Regions from separate parts of the Arsenophonus endosymbiont of Crataerina pallida genome, predicted to be linked through region 3. Evidence: predicted binding sites of a transcription regulator. Region 3 holds the regulator's gene; each other region holds the start of a gene.

Region 1 (4,983 bases), 760 kb from region 3:
TAAGTTCATTACATCCATTATCCTTTCATAATCTACTGTTTTATCTGCTTGAAAAAAAATAGTGGTCTCTTTATTTGTACCGGTTATTAGATCCAATGCTGATGCCAATTGTTCTTGAGAGACATTTTGCTCTCCAACATACATTTGACCATTCGCTTTCACTGTCAAAAATAACGGTTTTTCCGGTCTAGGTTGGGGTTTAGCTGCAGAAGCCGGTAAATCAACTTTAATATCTACTGTCGCTAAAGGTGCAGCAACCATGAAGATAATCAGTAAAACCAACATTACATCAATAAATGGTGTAACATTAATTTCATGCATTTCACCATTATCATTTAAATCATCGTTTAAACGGATCGCCATAAGCACTTACCTTTCTTTTTTACTATCAGCTAAATCCAAATCTCTACCTAATAATACCGTCGCTTGAGCAGCTACATCACCCAGTTGACCACGGTAAGTATTAATCATGCGTGCGAATAAATTATAAATAACCACCGCCGGTATCGCAGCTACCAGCCCTATTGCTGTGGCTAACAAAGCTTCTGCTATACCAGGCGCAACAACTGCTAAATTTGTCGTCTGAGAATGGGCTATACCAATAAAGCTATTCATAATTCCCCAAACCGTACCGAATAAACCGATAAAGGGAGAAATTGCCCCTATAGTTGCTAAATAACCATTACCTCGTCCCATGTAACGACTAATTGAAGCAACCACTCTTTCAAGGCGAAAACTGGCGCGATCTTTGGTTCCATTTAAATCATGACTGCCAGCTGATAATGTTTTTTCTGCCACGACTTCATCATATAATTTTCTAGTAACACTAGTTTTTTTAAATGTTACAGCAATTTCTACCGCATCATCGAGTGATTTTACTTTAGATAATTTTTGCTGTTCTTTTCGTAGCTGTCGGTATGCTCCAATCAATTCGATGCCTTTTGAGAAAAACAGTGCCCAGGTAATGATTGAAGCAACAATTAATCCTAGCATTACTACCTTTACAACCATGTCAGCATGCTGATACATACTCCAAATCGAAAGATCTTGATCAAATCCTCCTTGTGCGGTTAATAAATTAGGCTCCAGCTGTAGACTCACTAAATTTTTTTTCGCAGCAAGCTGTTTCTCGCTCGATTGCTCTTCATTAGCTGAAGTCGTTTGGATTTGATTTGTAGTGGATATATCTTGCTGATTAGGTGTATTAACAGGCTGAAACTGCTCAGACAGACCTGCCGGATTTGTCTCGGCGAATGTTATATTTATCAAACTCATTGCCAATAAAATAGAAGCTATCAATTTACGCATCAGTTGGCTATCACTCTTCGGTTATTTAATGTGATCCTTTTAGCTGATCATAACTTATGCCAGCTAGTCTATCGGTAGTAAATTTTGATTTACCACGCTTACATTATGAAAAACTGAGTGATCATACCAGACATTAAATCATTTGATAGTAATTATCATTACTATTTGATGAATTTTTTATTTATTTAACTGCTATCAATAAGTTTTGCTGCAATTTGACTTGTTCTAATAACTGATAATCGCAACAGATATTTGCCATTTTTAATACTTCCTTATCTCAAATAAACATTTTTTATCTAACTGGCTTTTATACTTAACGCTTGAATAAATCCAACATAATTCAGTTTTTTAAGGTAAACTGGCAACTATATCGATTTTTCATTTGGTTGTTCCTAACAGGGTAAGCTATGCAAGTTCTCAATGAGATCGTGATGGCAATTTGGCATCATGATTTTGCTAAACTAAATAATCCCAATATTTTATGGATTATTTATGCTGTACTTTTTACCATTATTATATTAGAAAACGGTATTCTTCCTGCCGCATTTCTGCCAGGAGATACGTTGCTTATTCTTTCCGGTGCTTTGATTGCAAAAGGTGTTCTTTCTTTTATTCCCACAATTATTATTTTAACTATTGCTGCTAGCTTAGGTTGCTGGTTAGGTTTTTTACAAGGACGCTGGCTTAGTGATACCCATTTAGTAAAACAATGGTTAAAACAGATCCCACAAGAGTATCACGATCGTGCAAACCGATTATTTAACAACCAAGGCTTGTATGCGCTTTTGATCGGTCGTTTTTTAGCTTTTGTGCGAACACTATTGCCAGTTTTAGCAGGACTTTCGACTTTAAGCCACCGGCGCTTTCAATTATTCAATTGGCTTAGCGGCCTATTATGGATTGGGATCATTGTTTCTCTGGGTTACGCAATAAATCAAATTCCTTTTATAAAACGCCATGAGAATATCGTTATGAATATTTTAATATTTTTACCGATACTGCTACTCATTAGCGGATTTATCGGCTCACTTGTCGTATATTGGAAACATAAAAAAAGCAGTTAAATATTATGGATTTTATTCGCCCAGAATAAGAAAATGGCCCGGTTAAACAGGCCATTTCAAATAGTCAGTAATAGTTAATGCTGGATCATTTTATGCATCTCTTGGACAGATATAACCTGCTCTGTAGGATCAGCATTGAGAGAGATCGCGGTCGCAAAACCGCCATTGATAGTGGTATCATAATTTACTTTATATTGTAATGCACTACGACGAATCAGCTTAGAATCTTCTATTGCACGACGGCCCGCGGTAGTATTGACAATATAACTGTATTCACCATTTTTTATTCTATCCTGAATATGAGGCCGTCCCTCATGCACTTTATTAACTAAACGCGGGTTAATTCCGCCCTCACCCAGTACAATTGCGGTACCATGAGTTGCATCTAACTCAAAACCATGCGCAATTAATTTAGCCGCTAAATCAACAACCTTGGCTTTATCATTCTCTCTTACTGAAAGTAATGCGCGGCCAGATTTTTTCATAGTAGAAGAACAACCAAACATAGCTTTAGCAAATGCTTCGGCAAAAGTGCGACCAATACCCATAACTTCACCGGTGGAACGCATTTCTGGCCCTAAAATAGGATCAACACCAGGGAATTTATTAAATGGTAATACGACTTCTTTTACCGAATAATAAGGTGGGATAATTTCTTTCGTTACACCCTGTTTAGCTAAGGATTGCCCGACCATGACACGAGCGGCTACTTTTGCCAGTGGTATTCCTGTTGCTTTTGATACAAAAGGCACTGTACGCGCAGCACGGGGATTCACCTCGATTAAATAGACGTCATTATCTTTAACCGCAAATTGAACATTCACTAATCCTCGAACGCGTAGTTCAAAGGCCAGTTCTTTTACCTGTTCACGCATGACATTTTGTATATTCTGACTCAAGGTATAAGGTGGCAAGGAACAGGCCGAATCACCAGAGTGAACGCCCGCCTGTTCAATATGCTCCATAATACCACCAATTAATACGGTTTCCCCATCACAAATGGCATCTACATCAACCTCAATGGCATCATCCAGGAAATGATCGAGCAATACTGGTGCATCATTGGAAACCCTTACCGCGGTCTGAAAGTACCGACGTAAATCAGTTTCATCATAAACAATTTCCATTGCTCGCCCGCCTAAAACATAGGAAGGACGTACAACTAATGGATAACCAATACTGTGAGCCTTTTCTATAGCCTGTTCAATTGTCGTAACCGTGGCGTTTTCTGGTTGCTTAAGTCCTAAACGGGCCACTGCTTGTTGAAAACGTTCTCGATCTTCAGCGCGATCAATCGCATCCGGGCTAGTGCCAATAATTGGAACCCCCGCTTCTTCTAAGGCAAGCGCCAATTTTAAAGGTGTCTGGCCACCATACTGCACAATTACACCTTCAGGTTGTTCGACCCTGACTATTTCTAATACATCTTCTAACGTTACTGGTTCGAAATAAAGACGATCAGATGTATCATAATCAGTAGAAACCGTTTCAGGATTACAGTTTACCATTATTGTCTGATAGCCATCTTCACGTAACGCCAACGCAGCATGAACACAGCAATAATCAAACTCTATTCCTTGACCAATACGGTTTGGTCCACCACCGAGTACCATAATCTTAGATTTGCTATTGTCAGGGTTGGCTTCACATTCATCTTCATAAGTGGAATAGAGATAAGCGGTATCTGTAGCAAACTCTGCTGCACAAGTATCAACTCGCTTAAAAACAGGATGCAGTTTATAATTTTTGCGTAATTTACGGATTTCAGCTTCAGAAACACCGACTAATTTAGCCAAACGAATATCAGCAAACCCTTTTCGTTTCGATAGCCGCAAGAATTCTGCTGATAAGCCATTAATGCCAAATTCAGTAACTTTCTCTTCTAAACGAACAAGCTCTTCAATTTGTACCAAGAACCAACGATCAATATTGGTTAGATTAAATACACCATCCACAGACATACCTGCGCGGAAAGCATCGGCTATATACCAGATACGTTCAGCACCAGCATCTTTCAATTCACGGCGAATTTTTGTTAACGAGTCGAATTCATCCAAATCTACTTTAGGATCAAAACCCGTTGCGGCAACTTCTAATCCACGCAATGCTTTTTGCATTGATTCTTGAAAAGTTCGCCCAATAGCCATTACTTCACCAACAGATTTCATCTGTGTTGTCAGACGATCATTACTACCCGGAAATTTTTCAAAGTTAAAGCGTGGGATCTTAGTCACGACATAATCAATAGAAGGTTCAAAAGAAGCAGGTGTCCGTCCTCCGGTAATATCATTCATTAATTCATCAAGTGTATAACCTACGGCAAGTTTTGCTGCAACCTTAGCAATAGGAAAACCGGTTGCTTTAGATGCCAAGGCCGAAGAACGTGATACTCGTGGATTCATTTCAATAACAATTAAGCGGCCAGTTTTAGGATTAACGGCAAATTGAACATTTGAACCACCAGTTTCTACACCAATTTCTCGCAACACTGCCATCGATGCATTGCGCATGATTTGATATTCTTTATCAGTTAATGTTTGAGCGGGTGCGACAGTGATAGAATCTCCCGTATGGATCCCCATTGCATCGACATTTTCAATAGAACAGATAA
Region 2 (4,983 bases), 1.6 Mb from region 3:
GATCGGGATCAACTATTTTCAATACTTCAAGACGTTTAGATAAAAATCGAATACGTCGATCAATTTCTCGTAATCGCTTTTTACCATAAATATACTCCGCATTCTCTGAACGATCACCAAGCGCCGCTGCCTCTGATACAGCTTGAGTGACTTTCGGCCGCTCCTCACGCCAAAGAAACTTCAACTCTTGTTTGAGGTTGTCCCACCCTTCACGAGTAATATAATTATTTTTCACAATAAAAACTCAGTATGATTAACCTTAATTTAAACTAATTACTATATATAATTCAAAAAAAGTTTTCGTTCACTACATCAAGTTCTAATATCCAAATATAATGTTAACTGGAAATTATTGTTTTCAACACGTATAAATGCGCACATAAGTCGTTAATTGCGTCCTATTTAAGTATTGAAGAAACTAAAATGATGAATAAATCCTTAAGCAAAATTATTGCACATGAATTAGATACAACGCCAGCGCAAATACTTTCAGCCATTACATTACTCGATGAAGGAAATACTGTTCCTTTTATTGCCCGTTATCGTAAAGAAGTCACAGGAGGACTCGATGATAACCAGCTACGTAAACTTGAAACACGTTTAAGTTACTTACGTGAATTAAACAAGCGCCGCCAAACTATCCTAAAATCGATTAATGAACAAGGAAAGCTTACGGCTGAACTTGCTCAGGCGATTAATAACACTTTTAATAAAACTGAGCTCGAAGATCTCTACTTACCCTATAAACCAAAACGTAGGACACGAGGCCAAGTAGTGATTGAAGCAGGTTTAGAGCCACTCGCAAAGCGGTTATGGAATGAGCCCCAACATATACCAGAGCAGATAGCTGAAACCTTTATTGATCCACAAAAAAATATTAATGACACTAAAGCTGCGCTCGATGGTGCTCGTTATATTTTAATGGAACGCTTCGCTGAAGATGCAAATTTACTTAGCAAAATTCGTAATTATTTGTGGAAAAATGCCCATTTAACGGCAAAAGTTATTGAAGGTAAAGAAACCACAGGTGCAAAATTTAGCGACTATTTTGATCACCATGAGCTTATTTCGCATATCCCATCCCACCGTGCACTTGCTATGTTTCGTGGCCGTAACGAGGGTATTTTACAATTATCACTTAATGCCGATCCACAATTTGAATCACCACCAAAAGAAAGTTATTGTGAAGAAATTATTACCCAACACTTTGGCTTACATTTAAATAATGCACCAGCAGATAAATGGCGAAAAGCCGTTATCAGTTGGACATGGCGAGTTAAAATTCTGTTACATCTTGAAACAGAATTGATGGGCACCTTACGTGAAAAAGCAGAAGAAGAAGCGATTCATGTTTTCGCCCGTAATCTACGTGACCTTTTGATGGCGGCGCCTGCTGGTATGCATACCACCATGGGATTAGATCCTGGTTTACGCACTGGGGTCAAAGTTGCTATTGTTGATGCGACAGGCAAACTCATTACCACAGATACGATTTATCCTCACACCGGACAAGCAACTAAATCTGCAACGACTATAGCATCCTTATGTGAGAAATATAAAGTTGCCTTGGTCGCTATTGGTAATGGTACTGCCTCACGTGAAACTGAACGCTTTTTTGCCGCAGTTAAAAAACAGTACCCGCAAATTACCGCCCAGAAAGTAATCGTTAGTGAATCTGGTGCTTCAGTTTACTCGGCATCTGAGTTAGCGGCTCAAGAATTTCCAGCACTCGATGTCTCTTTACGTGGCGCAGTCTCTATTGCCCGCCGTTTACAAGATCCACTAGCCGAATTAGTAAAAATTGATCCCAAATCAATTGGTGTTGGTCAATACCAACATGATGTTAACCAAACTTTACTAGCTAAAAAATTGACAGCGGTAGTTGAAGATTGTGTAAACTCAGTCGGTGTTGATCTAAATACCGCCTCTGTTGCTCTTCTTTCACATATTGCAGGACTAAGTGAAGCGATTGCGCAAAATGTCGTTAATTGGCGTAACGAACACGGGCGCTTTAATGACCGCAAACAACTATTGGAAGTTACACGTCTTGGTACAAAAGCTTTTGAGCAGTGTGCGGGCTTTTTACGCATTATGGCAGGGAATAATCCTCTCGATGCCTCAACAGTTCATCCTGAAGCTTATCCGATTGTAGAAAAGATTTTATTAACCACTAAGCAACCCTTAAAAACGATTATGGGTAACACCAGCGTGCTTAATAATCTCAAACCAGAATTGTTTACTACAGACAAATTTGGTATTCCGACGGTAAATGATATTCTAAAACAATTAGAAAAGCCTGGACGAGATCCGCGGCCAGAATTTAAAACAGCCACTTTTATCGATGGCATTGAAACCATGGAAGATCTTAAAGTAGGCATGATATTAGAAGGTTCGGTGACCAATGTGACCAATTTTGGTGCGTTTGTCGATATTGGCGTTCATCAGGATGGTTTGGTACACATTTCCTCTCTGTCCGATAAATTTATTAAAGATCCTCATTCTCTAGTCAAAACAGGGGATATTATCACCGTTAAAGTCATCGATATTGATTTAAACCGTAAACGAATTGCATTAAGCATGCGTCTGGATGAGAAAACAGCAGATACGCCACAACAACATCGTAATAAGCCACAGACAGGCAAAAATGCCTCCTCAGCCAGTTCAACTAAAACATCCCAACGCAACAATACGCTATTCGCTAATAGTGTAATGGGTGATGCACTGGCGGCGGCACTCAATAAAAAGCGTTAATTGTTAATATATATTATATAGTTAATAGTCTGATCTAACATCAGACTATTAGCATATTCAATTTTAGAAAATGGTTTTTTTAATAAAAACTAATGAATTAACACTAATTTTGATGCCAATACTTCACTCTCTAGAGAACTATTGATCAATATCAATTGCTGTCATTTAAAAAAAGCGCTAAATTAATTCGAGTAGCATATAATGATGATTATCATTATTAATGTAAGAATGATAATATTTTTCATTAATTTTACTATTCGTCTGGTACCCATTTGCGGTATCTTTGTTTTTTTTTTGGCTCTAGAGTGGAAGTGTCTATGTCAATTCTTCCTAATCATCGATACAAAATTGTCGGATTTTCAGCAGAAATAAATCCAGATTACCGTCAAAAGTTACTTTCTTTAGGTATGTTACCTGGATCTTTTTTTAACGTTATTCGTATAGCGCCGCTTGGTGATCCTATTCAAATCGAAACTCGCCGTATGAATTTGATCTTAAGAAAAAAAGATCTTGCGTTATTAAATTTGGACGATGCCGGCAACCAAGCGGTATAAAAATATTTTTTATGATAACTAAATAGCCTATTGCTTATTACTCATCTGACACCAAAACTATGAAACCATTAACTATTGGCCTTATTGGCAACCCTAACGCCGGTAAAACGACACTCTTTAATCAATTAACAGGCGCTCGCCAACGTGTTGGCAACTGGTCTGGTGTCACTGTTGAGCGAAAGGCTGGTCGCTTTGCAACCTCGGAATATGATATTGAATTAGTTGACCTGCCTGGCACCTATTCACTAACCACTATTTCAGAACAGACCTCACTCGATGAGCAAATTGCCTGTCATTTCATCCTAAGTGGTGAAGCGGATATGTTGATAAATGTTATCGATGCCGCTAACCTCGAGCGTAATCTTTATCTAACATTACAACTTATTGAATTAGGTGTGCCTTGTATCGTTGCGCTTAATATGTTGGATATTGCCGAAAACCAAAATATTCATATTAATATTGATGAACTTCAAACACGCCTGGGCTGCCCTGTTATCCCTCTAGTTTCGACTCGCGCAAAAGGTATTAGCAAATTAAAACAAGCTATTGATAAACATAGTAATAATCTTATTTCAACCCTCATCCGCTATCCCGATTTTTTGCTCACCGAAGTGGAAAATTTAATTCAAATTATCGACCATAATAAATTCAATCATCAACAGCGCCGTTGGCTAGCACTACAAATCTTAGAAGGTGATATATATAGCCTGGAACGTGCCGCTATTTCCACTGATAAATTAGATAAAATTAGAACCCATTTACAATCTCAACAACAAGAAGAGCCTGAGCTCATCATCGCTGATGCACGCTATCAAACTATTGCCAGCCTTTGCGAAGCAGTGATTAATACTGAAACGGCAAAACCGAATGCCTTAACGCAATTTATTGATAACATAGTACTTAATCGCTGGTTTGGGGTGCCGATATTTCTTTTTATCATGTATTTGATGTTCATACTTGCTATCAATATTGGTGGTGCATTACAACCGCTCTTTGAAGGTGGCTCAGAAGCCATTTTCATCCATGGAATTCAATGGATTGGCCATACTTTTAACTTTCCACAATGGTTGACGGTTTTCCTTGCCCAAGGGGTAGGTGGTGGTATCAACACTGTTTTGCCATTAGTTCCCCAAATTGGTTTAATGTATTTATTCCTTTCTGTATTGGAAGACTCAGGTTATATGGCACGCGCAGCATTTATCATGGATAGACTGATGCAAGCACTAGGTCTGCCTGGTAAATCTTTTGTTCCTTTGATTGTCGGTTTTGGCTGTAATGTACATGCTATTATGGGTGCACGGACACTAGATACTCCTCGTGAACGATTAATCACCGTTTTAATGGCGCCTTTTATGTCTTGTGGCGCCAGGCTGGCTATTTTTGCTGTCTTTGCGGCCGCTTTTTTTGGCAAAAATGGCGCAAGTATTGTTTTTTCTCTTTATTTATTAGGTATTGTCATTGCCATCCTAACCGGGTTGTTATTGAAATATACTGTTGCACGGGGCGCATCCTCCCCTTTTATCATGGAATTACCGGTTTACCATGTACCACACTTAAAAACATTACTATTACAGACCTGGCAAAGATTGAAAGGCTTTGTCTTAAGAGCGGGAAAAGTGATTATTATTGCCAGTATGATTATCGGGGCACTTAATAGTTTTTCTTTGTCCGGTAAAGT
Region 3 (4,983 bases):
TGCTAACGACATGCCAGAAGTATTGCAGAACCTATCCTTGTCAATTAAGGCCGGACAATTTATCGGTATCACAGGCCCTTCAGGATCAGGAAAAAGTACCTTAACAAAGTTATTACAACGACTTTATGTTCCTCAGCAGGGTCAAATTACTATTGATGGTATGGATCTAGCTGTCGCCGATCCCGTTGCTTTACGTCTTAATATGAGTGTAGTACTTCAAGAAAGTATTTTGTTTGCAGGCTCGATAGCAGATAATATCCGCTTAAGCCAACCGGCAGCTTCTGACGAAGCCATGACCCAGGCAGCGCAAATAGCAGGCGCACTGGATTTTATTCAACAACTTCCTCAAGGTTTCAATACACAGTTAGCAGAGAGAGGTATGAATTTATCAGGAGGACAACGGCAACGTATAGCACTTGCCCGAGCTCTGTTAACACAACCACAGATTTTAATTCTTGATGAGGCCACTTCTGCACTAGATTATGATTCAGAAGCCGCTATCATGAAAAATATGCATTATTTGTCTGCTGGTCGAACTGTTATTAGTATTGCCCATCGCCTCAATACCATTCGTCATGCTGATAAAATTTGTGTGATTAATGAAGGTCAAGTGATTGAACTCGATAGCCATGATAATCTACTCAAGTTAAATGGGTTTTATGCTCAACTCTGGCATCAACAAATAGGAACAATGACAAAAATTAATGCTTAAAAATAACGCCAGTCGCCAGTAAGATCACTTTTTATACGTTTTACTGGCTATTGCTAACTTCAGTTACTCACTAATAGGCTGCTTTATCAATTGAGTATATTTTATCTGTTAGTAGCGATAGTTATCATGCTAGGGTATGATTGGTTTAAGTAACTAGCAAATTTCCATCAACATTTAAATTTATGGCAAAAGAGCAGACTGATCGCACAACCCGGGATTTATTCGCCGATGAACTTAGACCAGGGCGTCCAAAAACCAATCCTTTATCTCGACATGAACAATTAAAAATTAATAAACGTAATCAGTTAAAACGTGATAAAAGCAAAGGTTTACGCCGTGTCGAACTAAAAATCAATGAGCGTGCTGTTGCGGCATTAAATATGCTAGCTCAAGAACAAAAAATAAGCCGTAGTGAATTAATAGAACAAATATTGCTGACACAATTAGCAAAGAAAAACCGATGAATTGCAATTTTACTGGTTTATTTTGCCTAAAACACACAAAATTGACAGAATTATGCCGTTATTTTCGTCAAAATAACGGTTATTTAATTATTTATTAATCAATCGTTATTATCTTTGCTATTACTACTGTTAATAACGATAAGATAAGATAACAAAACAACTCAAATTAAAATTAAGAGGTTTATTTACTTTATGGCAATCATAGGTATCTTCTTCGGCAGTGATACTGGCAATACAGAAAATATTGCCAAAATGATCCAAGAAACCCTTGGCGGCGCTGATATTGCTGAAATTCATGATATTGCTAAAAGCAGTAAAGAGGATATTGAAGCATTTGATATTTTACTATTCGGTATTCCTACCTGGTATTATGGTGAAGCACAGTGTGATTGGGATGACTTCTTTCCGACATTAGAAGAAATTGATTTTACCAATAAGCTAGTAGCTATTTTTGGTTGTGGCGATCAAGAAGATTATGCGGAATATTTCTGTGATGCTATGGGTACTGTGAAAGAGATTATTGAACCTAATGGTGCTATCATTGTTGGCCATTGGCCAACAGAAGGTTACCACTTCGAAGCATCAAAAGGGCTCGCTGATGACTCTAACTTTATTGGCCTTGCCATTGATGAAGACAGGCAACCGGAACTAACCGCTGAGCGAGTGGAAAGCTGGGTAAAACAAATATCCGAAGAGCTAAATTTACAAACTATTATCGATTGATAGCTGTCAATATTTTTTGTATATGATAATTCCTGCAAATTGTGTAATGATATTATGACATATATAATTGTAAAATTAGTTTGAAATAAACAGTATACTACTGTTAACGATGTTTTGATATTATTGAATTCACTGCTAATGCAACAAGGTAGGATCCGCATGACCGACAACAGTAAAGCATTGAAGAATGCAGGGCTTAAAGTAACACTTCCACGTTTAAAAATTTTAGAGGTATTACAAGAGCCTGAATGCCATCATGTCAGTGCGGAAAATCTCTATAAAAAACTCATTGATATGGGGGAAGAGATTGGCCTCGCAACGGTTTATCGTGTTCTAAATCAATTTGATGACGCGGGTATTGTTACTCGCCATAATTTTGAAGGCGGTAAATCGGTTTTTGAGTTGACACAACAACATCACCATGATCACTTAATTTGCTTAGATTGTGGTAAAGTCATTGAATTCAGCGATGAATCCATTGAGACACGACAAAAAAATATTGCGGAACGTCATGGCATCAAGCTCTCTAATCACAGTCTCTATCTATATGGACATTGCTCCAAAAAAGATCATTGTGATGAAAACGATTTGGGCCACCCTGCCCGCAATAGTAAAGAAGAAAAATAACCCAGCCTATTACTATTTTTGTTATTAATCAGTTAAAAATAAAAGGATAATTGCAGTCCAATTTCTCCTTTTATTTTCAAGTTTGTAGCGCATAAATAAGACTATGCTTGACATAATTTGAATGTGCCGCTAAAAAGTTGTCTTTTTTGTTCGTTGCTTGGGGAATAATATTAATTTTACCAATATGATCAACCGCAAAAAATTTATCCATCTTCGGAATAACATCACCTTCGACATAATGATGATTGATATTATGCATAGCCTTCTCTAAATCTAAACTACCATGTTGCTTTAACAAATCGCGCTGTAAACCTCGGCCAAATTGAGCACTGCTAAAACATTCCGCCAAAATAACATTTTCTTTGCTAGATACCTTCAGTGCTGCATAAGCAGCTAAACCACCACCTAATGAATGACCACTGGTTGAAAGCCTGTATCCATTCCATTCCCCATCCATTTGAACCAGTTGTTGCAGATTATGCATTAATTGCGCAGCCTGCTTATAGCAAGCTGGAACACCACCAAATACATTATGAACATTCGCCTCGCATTGCTTAATAAAATTATTAATATTTTTTATATAACGCGGAGCTCCACCGCTCACTCCATGACCGCTGGTTGTCCCACCAAATACCAATCGAATTTCCCGCTCAACCTTATTGCGAAAGATATAAGCCACCAATCCAGTATGACTATCTTCTAATAGACCATCTTGTGGATAAAGTTTTATATTAGTCATTTTAGACACAAACCTTACCAATTCACGATCAATTCCCCACTGGGTTGCTTCTAAAATTGTAAAGTCACGATTGTAAACAAAATCAGCCAATAGAGCATTATGATAACGTTGCTCACTGCTGGCTTTATCTATTGGAAAACTTAATTTTTGACAAGTATGCAAACCCTTTAATGGTCTTTTTTGTACCGATATAAAGGCATCACTGTTATAAATACTTTTTAATGGACAGGTGAAATTGATCTTAGGTGATATCGTTTGCAGTTCTGCTTGTAAAACCGCTTTTTCTATTGGAAGAGATGAATTAATAAACTTAAGCATGATATAACATCCTTGTTAGTAACCAATTGATTTTTTTGATAAGGATATTGACTACATATTTTTTTGACTTGCTCTAAACGAATAAAAATTTATAACAGAAAGCCATTTTTCTGTTAATAAAAATATCTCGTTAACAATAATGACGATATTTTTTAATAAAAAGCGTGGCTATAAACCACGCTTTTACCATAACTCTTAACGGGGTAATTTCTTAGCTTGCTATTTTTGCCCAACTATCTCTTAAGCCTACAGTGCGATTAAATACCAGCTGCTTAGCTGTATGATCATGGCTATCTGCACAAAAATAACCCTCGCGTTCAAACTGATAAGCTTTTCCCGGTTGCGCGGTAATTAAACTTGGTTCAACAAACCCATAGCGAATCACTAAAGAATCAGGATTAATGGTAGCTAAAAAGTCCTCTTCTGCGGCAGGATTAGGCACAGTAAATAAGCGATCATACAATCGGATCTCTGCTGGCAAGGCATGTGATGCACTGACCCAATGGATAACCCCTTTGACTTTACGTCCATCAGCAGGATCTTTATTTAATGTATCAGCATCATAAGTACAATAAATCGTGGTAATGTTGCCTTCTGCATCTTTATCAACCCGATTAGCTTGTACAATATAAGCATTTCGTAAACGCACTTCTTTACCCAAAACTAAGCGCTTATATTGCCGATTAGCTTCTTCACGAAAATCAGCTCGATCGATATAAAGTTCCCGACTAAATGGCACTTGTCGAGTGCCCATCTCAGGTTTATTGGGGTGATTATACATCGTCAGCATTTGCTCATCAGCAGACATATTTTCAATCACTAACTTTATGGGATCTAATACCGCCATTGCCCGTGGTGCATTTTCATTTAGATCATCACGAATACAAGATTCCAATGCTGCCATTTCAACAGTATTATCTTGCTTAGTCACGCCAATACGCCGACAAAATTCACGAATCGACGCTGCCGTATAACCACGACGACGTAAACCTGAAATGGTTGGCATTCTGGGATCATCCCAGTTTTCAACCCTATTCTCCGCCACTAACTGATTTAGTTTACGTTTTGACATCACCGTATAGGCAAGATTTAGACGCGAAAACTCATACTGTCTTGGATGACAATCAATGGTAATATTATCTAATACCCAATCATATAATCGGCGATTATCTTGAAATTCCAGGGTACAAAGTGAATGGGTAATCCCCTCCAATGCGTCCGAAATACAATGAGTAAAATCATACATTGGATAAATACACCATTTATTACCCGATTGGTGGTGTTCAGCATATTTTATCCGATATAACACCGGATCGCGCATGACAATAAAAGAGGATAACATATCAATTTTAGCACGTAGACAGGCCTTTCCTTCTTCAAATCCACCCGCACGCATCTTG

What was found. The regulator Fur, encoded in region 3, represses iron uptake genes when iron is present. The targets are predictions, from matches to a motif close to ATAATAATGAGAACNACTATCAA.
Region 1: a site for Fur is predicted at 1,451-1,473, ahead of exbB (tonB-system energizer ExbB). Genes of this name have one in related genera too.
Region 2: a site for Fur is predicted at 2,950-2,972, ahead of feoA (ferrous iron transporter A). Genes of this name have one in related genera too.

What each region holds. Positions count from the first base shown of each region.
Region 1 covers NZ_OZ026540.1:1,756,286-1,761,268, reverse strand. The annotation lists gene exbD (TonB system transport protein ExbD) at 1-363, opposite strand, end outside; gene exbB (tonB-system energizer ExbB) at 370-1,308, opposite strand; gene AACL31_RS09425 (DedA family protein) at 1,716-2,372, shown strand; gene carB (carbamoyl-phosphate synthase large subunit) at 2,447-4,983, opposite strand, start outside.
Region 2 covers NZ_OZ026540.1:281,430-286,412, reverse strand. The annotation lists gene greB (transcription elongation factor GreB) at 1-238, opposite strand, end outside; gene AACL31_RS01645 (Tex family protein) at 424-2,751, shown strand; gene feoA (ferrous iron transporter A) at 3,069-3,305, shown strand; partial or broken gene feoB (Fe(2+) transporter permease subunit FeoB) at 3,365-4,983, shown strand, end outside.
Region 3 covers NZ_OZ026540.1:2,513,561-2,518,543, forward strand. The annotation lists gene AACL31_RS13415 (type I secretion system permease/ATPase) at 1-712, shown strand, start outside; gene ybfE (LexA regulated protein) at 895-1,176, shown strand; gene fldA (flavodoxin FldA) at 1,369-1,899, shown strand; gene fur (ferric iron uptake transcriptional regulator) at 2,059-2,526, shown strand; gene AACL31_RS13435 (lipase family protein) at 2,603-3,583, opposite strand; gene glnS (glutamine--tRNA ligase) at 3,795-4,983, opposite strand, start outside.